Regions from separate parts of the Marinomonas sp. THO17 genome, predicted to be linked through region 1. Evidence: predicted binding sites of a transcription regulator. Region 1 holds the regulator's gene; the other holds the start of a gene.

What was found. Region 1 encodes FNR, which switches genes on or off when oxygen is low (the NO sensors DNR and NnrR bind a similar motif). Its sites were predicted from a motif close to TTGATNTANATCAA; they were not measured.
Region 2: a site for FNR is predicted at 5,201-5,214, ahead of ABXS85_RS17830 (cytochrome ubiquinol oxidase subunit I). Genes of this name have one in related genera too.

The regions. Positions count from the first base shown of each region.
Region 1 is NZ_AP031575.1:488,599-495,377, forward strand. Features, by position in the region: gene ABXS85_RS02300 (RecQ family ATP-dependent DNA helicase) at 1-149, shown strand, start outside; gene ABXS85_RS02305 (SprT family zinc-dependent metalloprotease) at 146-655, shown strand; gene ttcA (tRNA 2-thiocytidine(32) synthetase TtcA) at 778-1,617, shown strand; gene ABXS85_RS02315 (YfaZ family outer membrane protein) at 1,628-2,200, shown strand; gene ABXS85_RS02320 (adenine phosphoribosyltransferase) at 2,308-2,850, opposite strand; gene fnr (fumarate/nitrate reduction transcriptional regulator Fnr) at 2,874-3,635, opposite strand; gene hemN (oxygen-independent coproporphyrinogen III oxidase) at 3,659-5,029, opposite strand; gene ABXS85_RS02335 (alpha/beta family hydrolase) at 5,157-5,744, shown strand; gene tusA (sulfurtransferase TusA) at 5,765-5,998, shown strand; gene ABXS85_RS02345 (CBS domain-containing protein) at 6,031-6,621, opposite strand; gene ABXS85_RS02350 (hypothetical protein) at 6,658-6,779, opposite strand, start outside.
Region 2 is NZ_AP031575.1:3,784,717-3,791,495, forward strand. Features, by position in the region: gene ABXS85_RS17790 (VOC family protein) at 1-4, shown strand, start outside; gene ABXS85_RS17795 (GNAT family N-acetyltransferase) at 65-535, shown strand; gene ABXS85_RS17800 (LysE family translocator) at 569-1,186, shown strand; gene ABXS85_RS17805 (GNAT family N-acetyltransferase) at 1,230-1,697, shown strand; gene ABXS85_RS17810 (hypothetical protein) at 1,728-2,078, shown strand; gene ABXS85_RS17815 (aminotransferase class I/II-fold pyridoxal phosphate-dependent enzyme) at 2,162-3,436, shown strand; gene arsN2 (arsenic resistance N-acetyltransferase ArsN2) at 3,580-4,011, shown strand; gene ABXS85_RS17825 (alpha/beta hydrolase) at 4,118-5,017, opposite strand; gene ABXS85_RS17830 (cytochrome ubiquinol oxidase subunit I) at 5,367-6,779, shown strand, end outside.

The DNA of each region.
Region 1 (6,779 bases):
TACAATTGCGTAAGATATGCCAACATAAACCTAAAAACGCCGCCTCATTAAGCCGTTTAGTAGGAATTTCTCTTGAGGAGGTAAATCACTTTGCCGAGTCACTATTGGTATTATTGCATCAAGAGCAGTCGACATCAGTATTGCAATGAATCATGAAGAAAACACAAGCTCGCCAAATGAACAAGCCATACTAGAAGCATCGGTTGAACACTGCTTTCAGTGTGCTGATGCTTTTTTTGGCCACACATTTCTGCGTGCTTCATGTAATTTAAAACAAAGGGGCAAAGCTGCCGGTACAGCCCATTTGCAAAAAAACGAGGTACGCTTTAATGCCTTTATGTATCGACAATCACCAGAAAAGTTTCTTAGCACCGTTGTGCCACATGAGGTGGCTCATATCATTGTGTATCAAATATACGGTTCTAATGTTCGTCCTCATGGTAAAGAGTGGCAAGCTGTGATGAGAAAAGTCTTTGGACTCTCACCAGATAGAACCCATGATTTTGACGTTCCACCCCCAAAAACGCAATTTTTATACGCCTGTCAGTGTCAGCAGCATGAATTTACCGCCCGTCGCCACAATAAGGTGATGCGAGGAACGGAATATCGTTGTAAGACTTGCTTACAAAAGCTTAGCTTTGTAAATCAAATCTAAATATGATGGTAATTGAAGCCTAAATCATGGAATTTTATGCACAATTTACTCTGACGCTGCATTTTTAATGCTATGTGTATGCGCTTATAGTAAAATGCATCTGTTTTGTTTTTAGTGTGTGAATGATGGATCTATCAAATCGTCCCAAAGAAAAATTAGAGCTGAATAAGCTGCAGAAACGCCTTAGAAGATTGACAGGTCAAGCCATTGCCGATTTCAATATGATTGAAGAAGGCGATAAGGTTATGGTGTGTTTATCTGGCGGTAAAGATTCTTATACTATGCTTGAGATTCTACGTAATCTGCAAGCCAGTGCACCGATTGATTTCTCAATCGTTGCAGTCAATCTTGATCAAAAACAACCTGGTTTCCCAGAGCATATTTTACCCGCTTATTTGCAAGAAACCGGAGTGGATTTTCATATTTTAGAGCGCGATACCTACAGTATTGTTAAAGAAGTGGTGCCAGAGGGTAAAACAACTTGCGGCTTATGTTCACGCTTACGTCGCGGCTCTTTATATGGTTTTGCTGAAGAGATAGGCGCGACAAAAATTGCCCTTGGCCACCATCGTGATGACATATTAGAAACCTTATTCTTGAATATGTTTTTTGGTGGCAAACTAAAATCCATGCCCCCCAAATTACTAAGTGACGACGGCAAACATATTGTTATTCGCCCGCTTGCTTATTGCAAAGAAAAAGACATCGAAGCCTTTGCTGAGTTAAAGAACTTTCCTATCATCCCTTGTAACTTATGTGGTTCACAGGAAAACTTACAACGACAAGTAGTAAAAGACATGTTGCAAAATTGGGAAAGGGAGCACCCCGGACGTACCGATACTATGTTTACTGCCATGCAAAATGTTGTACCATCTCACTTAGCCGACACAGAATTATTTAATTTTAAAGAGCTGAAGCAATCTTCTTCAGCTCTTGATCGACTTAATATTATTTCACTATAGGATTTGCGAAATGAATTTAAACCTTAAAGCCCTTTTCCTAACTCTAGGTCTATTAGGCTCATCCATTGCCACTGCAGCTTCAACAGCGACCGTTCATTTAACCAATGATACTGTTCAAGGTGATGTGAATTTGGATATGGGTACCTTTGGTCTTGGAGGAGGGGTGTCCTATGATAAGGATGAAAGCATCACAGCTGGGTATTTGGGCTTCAATGTTCAGGATTCCGAAGGTGCTTCAGGGCCCCTGCAAATTGGCATTGGCGCTCGAGTATACGCTGTTGAGGCAGACAGAACGGTTGATGACGACGATATCTATACAGCGATAGCGCTTGGCGGTTGGTATCGCTACACACTTCAAGAGGCTAATCGCGTTGCTATCTATGGATCTGGTTATTACGCACCTGAGGTGCTGTCATTTACCAACCTAGATCACATGTATACTTATGAGTTCCGACTAGAATACATGACCATGAGAAATGCTCGCGCTTTTGTACGTTACGGTAATACTGTCATTGTTTTTGATGATAATAGTCGTAAAGAAGCCAATACAGGCTTTGCTGTTGGTGCAGAAGTTGAATTTTAATTCAATGCGATAGTTTGAAGATTAAAAATTGCTGAAATATAAAAGGTGGCCAAATGATGGCCACCTTTTATATTGCCCAGCTTATCGAAAACAAGGCTTAAAGTTCCTTATTCACCATCAAAAGCGCACAAGCTGAACACGGGAACCTGAGTATCACGTAATTTCTGGCTGCCACCTAAATCCGGTAAATCAATAATGGCTGCCACTTCTTTAATATTGGCACCTTGAGCTGTTAATAACTTGATGGCAGCAAACAGGGTACCACCAGTCGCAATCAAATCGTCAAATAATAGCACTTGATCACCAGAATTAACCGAGCCTTGTTGAATCTCCAACTCAGCTTCGCCGTATTCCAATGCGTACTTTTGAGAAATGGTCTTGCCTGGTAATTTGCCTTTTTTACGAACCAGAATAAGAGGCTTTTGTAACTCATAAGCTAACACAGCAGCAATTAAGAAGCCGCGAGCATCAATGCAAGCTATGTGAGTAATATCGGAATCGATGTAGCGATGAATATACGCATCCACAACCATTCTCATGCCTTTGGGATCACTGAAAATAGGGGTGATATCACGAAAACTAATACCTTCCTTTGGCCAGTCTTCTACGGTTCGAATGAGAGATTTAACGTAAAAATCATCGTAAAGCATCTCGAAAATTGCCTCTGTATTATTCAAAAGTGTGCAATTTTATCACAATCAGGCGCTACGCCAATGAGTTTTTGCATCTCTTCAAAATTCACGATTTGTATTTCCTTACCATCAACATGAATCAGTTCATTTTTCTGAAAGCGAGTAATGACGCGACTCACTGTCTCAACTGCTAAGCCAAGATAATTACCCATCTCGCCTCGAGACATTGATAAGCGAAATGCTGAAGCAGAATAGCCACGTTTTTTAAACCTATTAGACAGATTTAATAGAAAAGAGGCGACTTTTTCATCGGCATTTTTTTTGCCTAATAACACCATCATCTGCTGATCATCTGAGATTTTTCGGCTCATCAAACGAAAAATTTGGTGCTTCAATGAAGGAATTTGATTGGATAAATCTTCAAGATGGGCAAACGGAATTTCGCATACGGTCGTTGTTTCTAATGCTTTAGCAGAAACAGGGTAACTGTTTGAATCAATACCACTTAACCCCAATAGCTCACTGGGGCAGTAAAAACCAGTAATCTGTTCTTCACCAAAAGAAGTAATTTTGTAGGTTTTTAATGTGCCTGAACGAACGGCAAAGAGTGAACCAAAAGCATCTCCCTGACGGAATAAAAATTCACCTTTTTTAAGCGGACGCTTACGTTCAATAATTTGATCAAGTCGGTTAATGTCTTCATCAGCTAATGCAATAGGAAGGCATAATGCGTTTAGACTGCAATTCTGACACTGTGAAGTAAGTTTACTGCTGAATCTAGGCTGAGCGTGTGTAATAGCCATAGTGAGTTCTCCCTGATAGAAATCTAGATAACTTTTGAATACTGTATTGCACTATTAAGATGTTTATCGAACACCATACAAACGCAACGTATTAGCAATCTGCCTCGTTCGGTTACTCTTATCCCATTTCTGCCTTGAGATGAAAAGTATTGCACCATATTATCTGCGAGAATTGGCTCCAATCTTGCCAGCTCATCAGAGAAATATTCGACAAATTTAATCTTATGTTTTTTCTCAATAAAATCAAAACTCAGTTGAAATTGGGACAATAAGGTCATAATAACATCATGACGAATACGATCGTCATTATTACTGATATATCCTTTTGCAATGGCTAGCTGTCCGTTTTCGATACTTTCTTTGTAGGCATTCAATTCCAATAGGTTTTGCATGTAAACCCCATTGATGTTGCTAATCCCAGAAACACCGAAGGCGAGTAAATCTGTGCCAGAATGTGTGGTGTAGCCTTGGAAATTACGATGTAACAACCCCGCATCACGAGCTTTGGTCAGTGCATCTTGCGGTTTGGCAAAATGATCCATACCTATGTATTCATAACCTGAGTCCAGCAAATAATTAATGCTCATCTTGAGTATAGCCAGTTTTTCTTTGGCAGGAGGCAAGTGTTCTTCTGGCAAACGTTTTTGTGAACGAAAACGGTTAGGTAAATGTGCATAGTTAAATAAGGATATTCGGTCAGGCGATAACCTAATTACATCGTCTAATGTTTTCTTAAAACCAGACACGGACTGAAAAGGCAAACCATAAATAAGATCAAAATTAATAGATTGAATACCCAGTTCACGGGCGTTATTAACTAACGCCTTGACCAAATCATAGGACTGGACGCGGTGAATACTTTGCTGAACCTTAGGGTCAAAATCTTGCACGCCTAGGCTAATTCTATTAATGCCAAGTGAAACTAATTCTGCAAGCTTATCCTCATCAATTTCTCTAGGGTCAATTTCAATACTAAAGTCCTGACGCCCATCTTGCTGCAAATTAAAATTATCGTGCAGATGAGCAAACAAGATACGAAAATGTTGAGTATTCAAAAAAGTGGGGGTGCCGCCCCCAAAATGTAATTGTGTCACCTCACGACGATTGTCTAGCATCAGACTTCTCAAACGCATTTCTTCGCCCAACAGCTCAACATAATCAGAGCCTTTATCATATTGCTTGGTGACTATTTTATTACAAGCACAGTAGTAGCAAAGGTTCGCACAAAAAGGGATGTGGAAATACAAGCTCAATGGCGCACGCGATGGCGCCATCATATTGGTAATTAAAGCGACTTTATCAATATTCACATCAAATTGCGGCGCGGTAGGATATGAAGTGTATCGTGGCCCTGAAAGGTCATACTTGGCGATTAGAGCATCATCCCAAATCATTACTTGCTCCTATTAAAATTTCTAATAGGAAGTGTACTCTTTGCCCAACGTCCGTTAGCTGACCTAGATCAATAAATTTAGACCCAAGTGAATTAAATCCCTATAATTGAAGCTTTTGCGGCATTCTATGACAAGCAGACTTGTATTAACCCATGGTGCTGGGGCAGGCCATCAAAGCGATTTTCTCACACAATTAAGAATGGAGTTAAATGCGCATCAGACCTGTTCCGTTGAACCTATAACCTTTGACTATATGAAAATCCAAGAAAGCAACGGGAAAAAACGGCCACCGCCTAGATTTCCTACCTTGGTTACTGAGTTAGAGGCACATATTAAAAATACTAGCGATTGTGTGCTGGCAGGAAAGTCCATGGGGAGCAGGGTGGCAACACAGCTTACTGAATTGCCAAATATTAAAGGAGTTGTTTGTTACGGCTTTCCTTTTTACCCACAAGGCAAACCGGAGAAAAATCGTTTATCCTTTTTAGAAAATCTAGCCAAGCCTTGTCTAATCATCCAAGGCACGCGGGATGGACTTGGAAATTTTGATTGGGTGAATCAGCAAACGCTTAATAGCAAGATTCAAATGCATTGGATCGAAGGTGCTGACCATGACTTTAAATTGTTAAAAAAATATCAGCGAAGCCAACAAGATGTCATTGCCGAATTGGCTAAAGTAACACTTGCATGGCTAAAGCAAATAGCGAAACAGTAATTAATTAAAAGAGGTTTTGAATGGAACACCAAGCTGAGCTTGATGCGAGTGGTCTTCTTTGCCCTGAACCCGTCATGATGTTACATGGGGAGATGCGAAAAATAGCGGCAAACGAAGTATTAAAGGTCATAGCAACGGACCCATCCACCACACGAGATATTCCAAAGTTCTGCCAATTTTTAGGCCATAAACTGGTTCAACAAGAAGAACACGAGAACATCTATTATTATTGGATCGAAAAAAAGGGGGCTTAACGCCCCTATTTCAAGTGCTCATGCGCAACCCATTAGGCCACTCTGAGTTTTTGATTAGTCTTATCGCCTTGTACAGCAATTTTATAGATTTGTTGAAAGTTAGAGAATGATACGTCGATATCCAAGCGCAATTCTCTTGCCACATCATTTGAAGACACTAAGCCTCGAATGGATTTGGTGTCCTCGTCAATAACCAATAAGTGTTGATACTGATTGTTACGTTGACTAAACAACAAGGATTCAATATCTGAGTTCGCCAATGATTTATATGATAAAGCCAGTAAGTTTTCCTTTGGGCGCATTAAATCGGCAACCAATAATTCCGAGCGCTGGTAACCATCTGCTACTTGCTTAATGAAAATATCCTCAGAAAGATCTTCCAGACTGATCACTCCGATAAAATGATTGCCAGCGTCGACTACCAACTTCATACGCACATGCTCTTTACGCATTAATTTTACCAGTTCGTCTGCTCTTACATTAGATTCAATCACTCTTGGTCCACCCGTTTTAAAATCCGTAAATACGGTTAGAGCGGGTGAATAGAGATTGGTATTATCAGCCATTACGGGCCAAGTTAGTTCGTTTACGTCTTTTGTAGATACATAAGTTAGCGTTTTCATAGCCATGTTCCTCGATACAATAAAAATAAAAAACAATTAGATGAGGTTATGACTAGGCGGCGCTCTGGCTTCGGTTAGGGTTAAGTAGGGGCGGGGGGTAAAATCCTGCAGGCTATTGTAGAGATTGAATTTTCTAACAAATGTTAACGGCAAGAAAC
Region 2 (6,779 bases), 620 kb from region 1:
ATAGCTTTGAGTTTCATTGCGAGTGCATTTTAAGAAATGGGATGAATAGGGAGTAGGAGGTGGAATGCAAATTCGACAAATGGCATATCAAGACAGGGCTGTTTGGGCGCAAATGCGTTCTGCCTTATGGCCAGAATACGATGAAGACCATTTACCTGAGTTGGACAAGTATTTTGATGGAAAAAGTAAGGATATCCTAGTTGCTTATATTGCCGAACAGGATGACAAGGCTTTAGGCTTTATTGAACTCAATATACGCTCCTTCGTGGAGGGCAGTCACCAAGATGCCGTGCCTTTCATTGAAGCCTGGTTTGTAACGTCAGAATATCGTGGTCGAGGCGTAGGCAAGGCGCTGATGTTAACAGCACAAGAATGGGCCTTGAGTTTGGGGTATTCTGAACTGGGCAGTGATACAAATGAATCCAATACATTAAGTATTCGTTTGCATCAAGAGTTTGGTTTTGAGGAGACGGCACGAGTCGTGTGTTTTCTGAAAAAGTTATCGGCGCAGGATACGTCAGATAAAATATCATAAACTGTTTATATATTTACAAGGAGGTTATGGTTAATGAGCTACTTTGTGTTTGTTTGTTTTTGCTTGGTGGCCACTTTTACACCGGGACCAGCGGTACTCTTAGTGGTTAAGAATTCGGCAAAATTTGGTTTTAAAAAGGCCTTGCTGGGCATTTCTGGAAATGTGGCGGCAGTAATGACATTGGCGATCTTATCCGTCATAGGTCTAAGCGCTGTGATATTGGCATCGGAGTCGGCTTTTGTCATTATGAAGTTGCTCGGTGGGGGTTATCTTATTTATCTTGGTCTGAATGCGTGGCGATCAAAAAACCATTTTGTGGTTATTTCGTCGGAAAAAAAACCTCTTGTTTCTTCCCGAACCTTGTTTATTGAAGCTTATGTCACAGGGATATCGAATCCAAAAGCCTTGGCATTTTATACAGCTGTTTTTCCCCAGTTTATTTCGCTCCAAGAAAGTGCTTTTGCCCAGTTTAGTCTCTTGGCGTTGACCTTTGCGATTTGTTCTTTTGTCGCGTTATCTGCATATGCTTGGTTTGCCTTGTTGGGCAGCAAACATTTAGCAAAAGAGGTTGTGGTGACCTGGTTTCATCGACTCACAGGTGGCTTATTCATTGGTTTTGGTAGTGCATTATTGTTGAGTAACAGAACATAAAAATAGCAAAGGAAATAGGTAAGTAGAGTGAAGGAGCAAGTGTTTGGCAACGGTAATTAGAAGGGCTGAGTTAACCGATACAAAGGCGGTAACGGATTGCGTTAAAGCGGCATTCGAGCACTATATTGAAAGAATAGGGAGACCGCCGGGCCCTATGATGGAAGATTATTATCGGGTCATTTATCAGCATAGAGTGTTTGTTATTTTAGTCGATGATGACTTGGTTGGCGTACTGGTGTTGAAAGAGCGTGAATCCAGTATGTTGTTGGATAATATTGCGATTCGACCAGATCAACAGGGCAAAGGTTATGGCATGCAATTGCTTAATTTAGCCGAAATAGAAGCCTTGAAAGCGGAGTTTCCTAGGCTGACCTTGTCGACTCATGTCAATATGCATGAAAGTATTCAACTGTATCAATCTCTTGGATATGTTGAGACAGAGCGTAAGAATAACGATGGCTACCAACGTGTTTTTATGAAGAAAGATTTGTTATCACTAAAGGCCACTTAACCAATAAGATGAATTATCGAAGTGAATAACATGATGACAGAAAAAACGGATGAAGAAATTTATCGTATTGGCAAACCTATGATTGACGAGGTGATTGCAGGCTCAAATAGCAAAGATTGGGCATTATTCTCGAAGTACCAAACGGACGAAGAGCGATACGACCCGAATAACAGAAAGAATGTTGAGGCACAATGGCAAGACAATGCATTCTTAACCAGCTTAAACCCGGAGTGGCCACTATTGACCATAATACGTCGTGGTGAAGTGGCAATGTTAGTGTGGAAGCAAACCAGTACCCTGATGGCAGGAGAGGTGCTGGCTTGCTATTCCATCCAACAATTCGGTGACGAGGTAAAAGAGGTAGGTTTTCGCATTCTCTAATTTGATTCTTGTCATGTTACTTTATCTGCTGACTCTGGTTGAGTATTATTCTCATCTCAAAAAACAACAATGGGCAATAAAGCATGAAGTTAGAATCCCTTGCACTTCACCACGGTTATAAGTCTGAAGAAACCACCAAAGCAGCTGCCGTACCAATTTACCAAACCACTTCTTATACTTTTGATGATACTCAACATGGTGCGGATCTGTTTGATCTTAAGGTTCAAGGCAATATTTACACTCGCATCATGAACCCAACCACAGATGTGTTGGAACAGCGAGTAGCGGCTATGGAGGGAGGTATTGCTGCCTTGGCGGTTTCCTCTGGAATGGCGGCCATTACTTATGCACTGGAATGTATCTGTGATGCAGGTAGCAATTTTGTCAGTACCAGTCAATTGTATGGCGGCACCTATAATTTATTTGCGCACAGTTTTCCGCGACGAGGCATCGAAGCACGTATGGTGTCTGCGGATGATTTTGCTGGTTTTGAAGCGGCAATCGATGACAATACCCGTGCGATTTTCTGTGAGTCCATTGGTAATCCCGCTGGTAATATTGTAGATATTGAAGCCTTAGCAAAAATTGCAAATAAACATGGCATTCCTCTTATCGTCGATAATACCGTCGCCACGCCATTTTTATGCCGTCCGTTTGAATTAGGCGCCCATATTGTTGTGCATTCTTTGACCAAGTACATTGGTGGCCATGGCACAACGGTTGGCGGCATCATTGTTGATTCTGGTGAGTTTGATTGGGTAGCAAATAAAGCTCGTTTTCCTATGTTGAACGAACCAGATCCGTCTTATCATGATGTGATTTATACAGAAGCCTTAGGTGCGGCAGCTTATATAGGTCGTTGTCGAGTGGTGCCGCTGCGTAATACTGGCTCAGCATTATCGCCACACAGCGCGTTTTTGATTATGCAAGGTTTGGAGACCTTAGGCTTACGTATGGAACGTCACTGTTCCAATGCCCAACAGTTAGCTGAGTTCCTGCAGTCCCATAACAAAGTAAGTTGGGTAAATTACGCAGGTTTGGCCGACAACTCATACCATGCTATGAGTCAACGTATTACCAAGGGTAAAGCATCGGGCGTATTGAGCTTTGGTATTAAAGGTGGCTTGCAAGCGGGCACACAATTTATCGATGCCTTGCAAATGATTTTGCGTCTGGTGAACATTGGTGATGCGAAATCCTTGGCTTGTCATCCGGCTTCAACCACCCACCGCCAGTTAAATGATGAAGAATTGGCCAAAGCGGGAGTCAGTCGAGATTTGGTGCGTATCTCGGTTGGTATTGAAAATATCGAAGACATCATTGCCGATGTAAGCCAAGCGTTGGATGCAGTAAGTTAAATTAGTCTTCTTGGACTCTGATGATATTGCAATGAGCGGGCAACGGATGGCGCGCTTTTTATATCATTCGAAGATGCTGGTTGATTAAGATAAGTGGTAGCAAGTGTGGCTTGTGTACCCAAAGTAACCTGTTTGGAGAGCCCATGAAAATATTACCAATGCTTTTTAATTCGGATGTTGAGGCCTTGTTGATCCAGCATGGATTACCTTATGAGGATTTATCTGGTGCAACGCAAGTGACCCTATTTGGTATCAAAGAAGGAGAGGACTTGGTGGCTATGATAGGTGTTGAAGCCTATCAAGAAGAAGGGCTGATTCGTTCTTTGGCCGTCAATAAAGCCCATCAAGGTTCCGCTTTAGGGCGAGCATTGGTTCAACATGCAGAGAATTGGGCAAACAATGAAGGCATCAAAGCTTTGTATCTTTTAACCACCACCGCGAAAGAGTATTTTTCACTGCTGGGTTATCAGGTTATCAGTAGACAAGAAGCCCCTACTAGCATAGGGAATACAGAACAATTTTCGTCCTTGTGCCCCGCATCCGCCAGCTTTATGAAAAAAGCACTCATTGAATAGCAAAGGCATTCTTTGCTTTTTATCCGTGACAGCACTGAATCAGTCACAGCACGAATATGTGACAGTGCCAAGTGAACGAGCCATAAACACTCTTTCACAACACTCTTTATAAGCGGCTGTGAAGATTAATGGCTTGAATTGCGCGCATGACTTGTTCAGGGTATTGCTGATACGGAGCTTGCTCCGAATCTTCGATCAAGGTTAGATGAATATCCGCTTGTTGAAATAAATTTTTTGCTAGACGCATATAAGAGCCCGGATGAGCGGAACTGGCATCAACACTTTGCAGCCAAGCAACGGGTTGAGTGAGTTGAGCAAAGGCTTGCTGCGTTTGCGTGAGTTTGCCTTGCAGATCGGCTTGTTCTTGTTGTGTCTGATACCAGTGTGTGGGCAATAAAAAGGAGGGCAACCAGGTTAACGCGGGGGCAAACCAATCGGAATGCAGTCGATCTTGGGTAATACTGGCGTTAATTAATACTATGCCTCGGATAAATTTAGGGTACTTTACCGCCAACAAAGGCGCCAGCGCACCACCGTAACCATTGCCAACTAAAATGAGTTTTTGCTGACCGTTTCTTTGCCAAATGTTTTCAAGCACAGGCAACAACATTTCCGCCTGTAATTCAATATCGGCAGGATAATCATCCGGATAACCTGAGCTGCCCCAACCGGGACGATCAATGGCAATCAGACGGTAATCCTGTTTGATCTGAGCGGTTTGAAAATACCTTTGAAAACTGGTCGCGTTGCTATCGGTATCGTGAATAAAGACCAAAGTGTCTCGTGGTGTAAGACTCGGATCACTGCTGGCATAGTGGAGTTTGAAGTCACCGCTTGGGCCTTCCATGTAGAGAACATGATTTTGCACCAGCCCTAACACATCATTGGTTGCAGCAAAGGATTGCGGATCGGATGAAGACGTATCACAGGCTGCTAAAAGCCCAACCAAACTTGTTACCATTAGAAGGCGAAAAGGATAAGCAAATACATTAGCGAGCGAATTCATGGTGTAACTTCCGTACTGAGATGCCAAATAAAAAAGCGCATCCTCTGCTTTTTATAATGAACTGAGATTGTACATGATTGTGATCAATAGTCATTCCTCTAACCGAATAAAGGCAAAGATTGCGTTTGGTGGGTTAGGGTTTTCCTTGTCACAATCTGACAATATCTTTTCACTATCATTCTATTGATCTATAGCAATGTTTCAAAATCCAACTGCACTCATAATCCATTCTTATAGTAATCCCTGATCTTAGATTTGGGGTTTCGGTGGGCGTTGGATAAAAAGAACACTGTGCCAGAATGTGTCGACAAACGCCTTTTTCTCAATCAAATGAATGGGTTGAAGTCATATGATTAACGAAGCTGTAGTGGATCTATCGCGGTTTCAGTTTGCTCTTACTGCTCTGTACCACTTTTTGTTTGTCCCTTTGACATTGGGGATGGCTTTTTTACTTGCGATCATGGAGTCTGTCTATGTGATCACAGGTAAACAAATTTACAAGGACATGGTGAAGTTTTGGGGCAAGTTGTTTGGTATTAACTTTGCCTTGGGGGTCACAACCGGTTTGACCATGGAGTTCCAATTCGGCACCAACTGGTCTTATTACTCTCATTACGTGGGTGACATTTTCGGTGCGCCACTGGCCATTGAGGGCTTGATGGCCTTCTTCTTGGAATCCACTTTAGTGGGCCTGTTCTTCTTCGGTTGGGATCGTATGAGCAAGGTCAAACACTTGATGGTGACCTGGCTGGTGGCACTGGGCTCAAACCTATCGGCGTTATGGATTCTGATCGCCAACGGTTGGATGCAAAACCCAGTGGGCTCTGAGTTCAACTACGAAACCATGCGCATGGAACTAGTGGATTTTGGTGCCTTGCTTTTGAACCCAGTGGCGCAAGTGAAATTCGTTCACACTGTGTCAGCAGGTTACACAACTGGTGCGGTATTTGTTCTGGCCATCTCCAGCTACTACCTACTAAAAGGTCGTGACCTTGCTTTTGCGCGTCGCTCTTTTGCTATCGCCTCCGCGTTTGGTTTGGCGTCAGTATTGAGTGTGATCATCCTAGGTGACGAGTCTGGTTACGAGTTAGGGGAAGTGCAAAAAGTGAAATTGGCCGCGGTTGAAGCCGAATGGGAAACCCATGAAGCACCAGCGCCTTTTACTGTTATTGGCTTTCCGAATCAAGAGCTTGAGGAGACCGAATACGCCTTACGCATACCGGGCTTGATGGGCTTGATTGCCACACGTTCTTTAGACGAAGAAGTGATGGGCATCAAGGAGCTGAAAGAGCATAACCGTCAGCGCATTATTAACGGTATCTATGCCAATCAGCTATTGGAAGAATTGCGTTCTGGTAATGACGACCCATTGGTAAAAGAGAACTTTGAAAAGGTAAAAGACGACCTTGGCTATGGTTTACTGGTGACCGCCTTCAATGAAAACATCAACCGAGTGACTCCTCAGGACATTGACATGGCGGTTGACTACTCGATTCCGCAAGTGGCGCCTCTGTTCTTCTCCTTCCGCATCATGGTGGCCTGTGGCTTCCTGATGTTGCTGATGTTTGCTGTGGCCTTCTATCAAAATGCACGTCGTCGTATTGGTCAGAACCGGACTTTGCTTAAGCTGTTTGTATTGAGCTTGCCCTTGCCTTGGATTGCCTGTGAAACTGGTTGGTTCGTCGCCGAATACGGTCGTCAACCTTGGGCGATTGGTGAGGTATTACCGATTCACGTCGCTGTTTCCAATCTCACTGCGGGA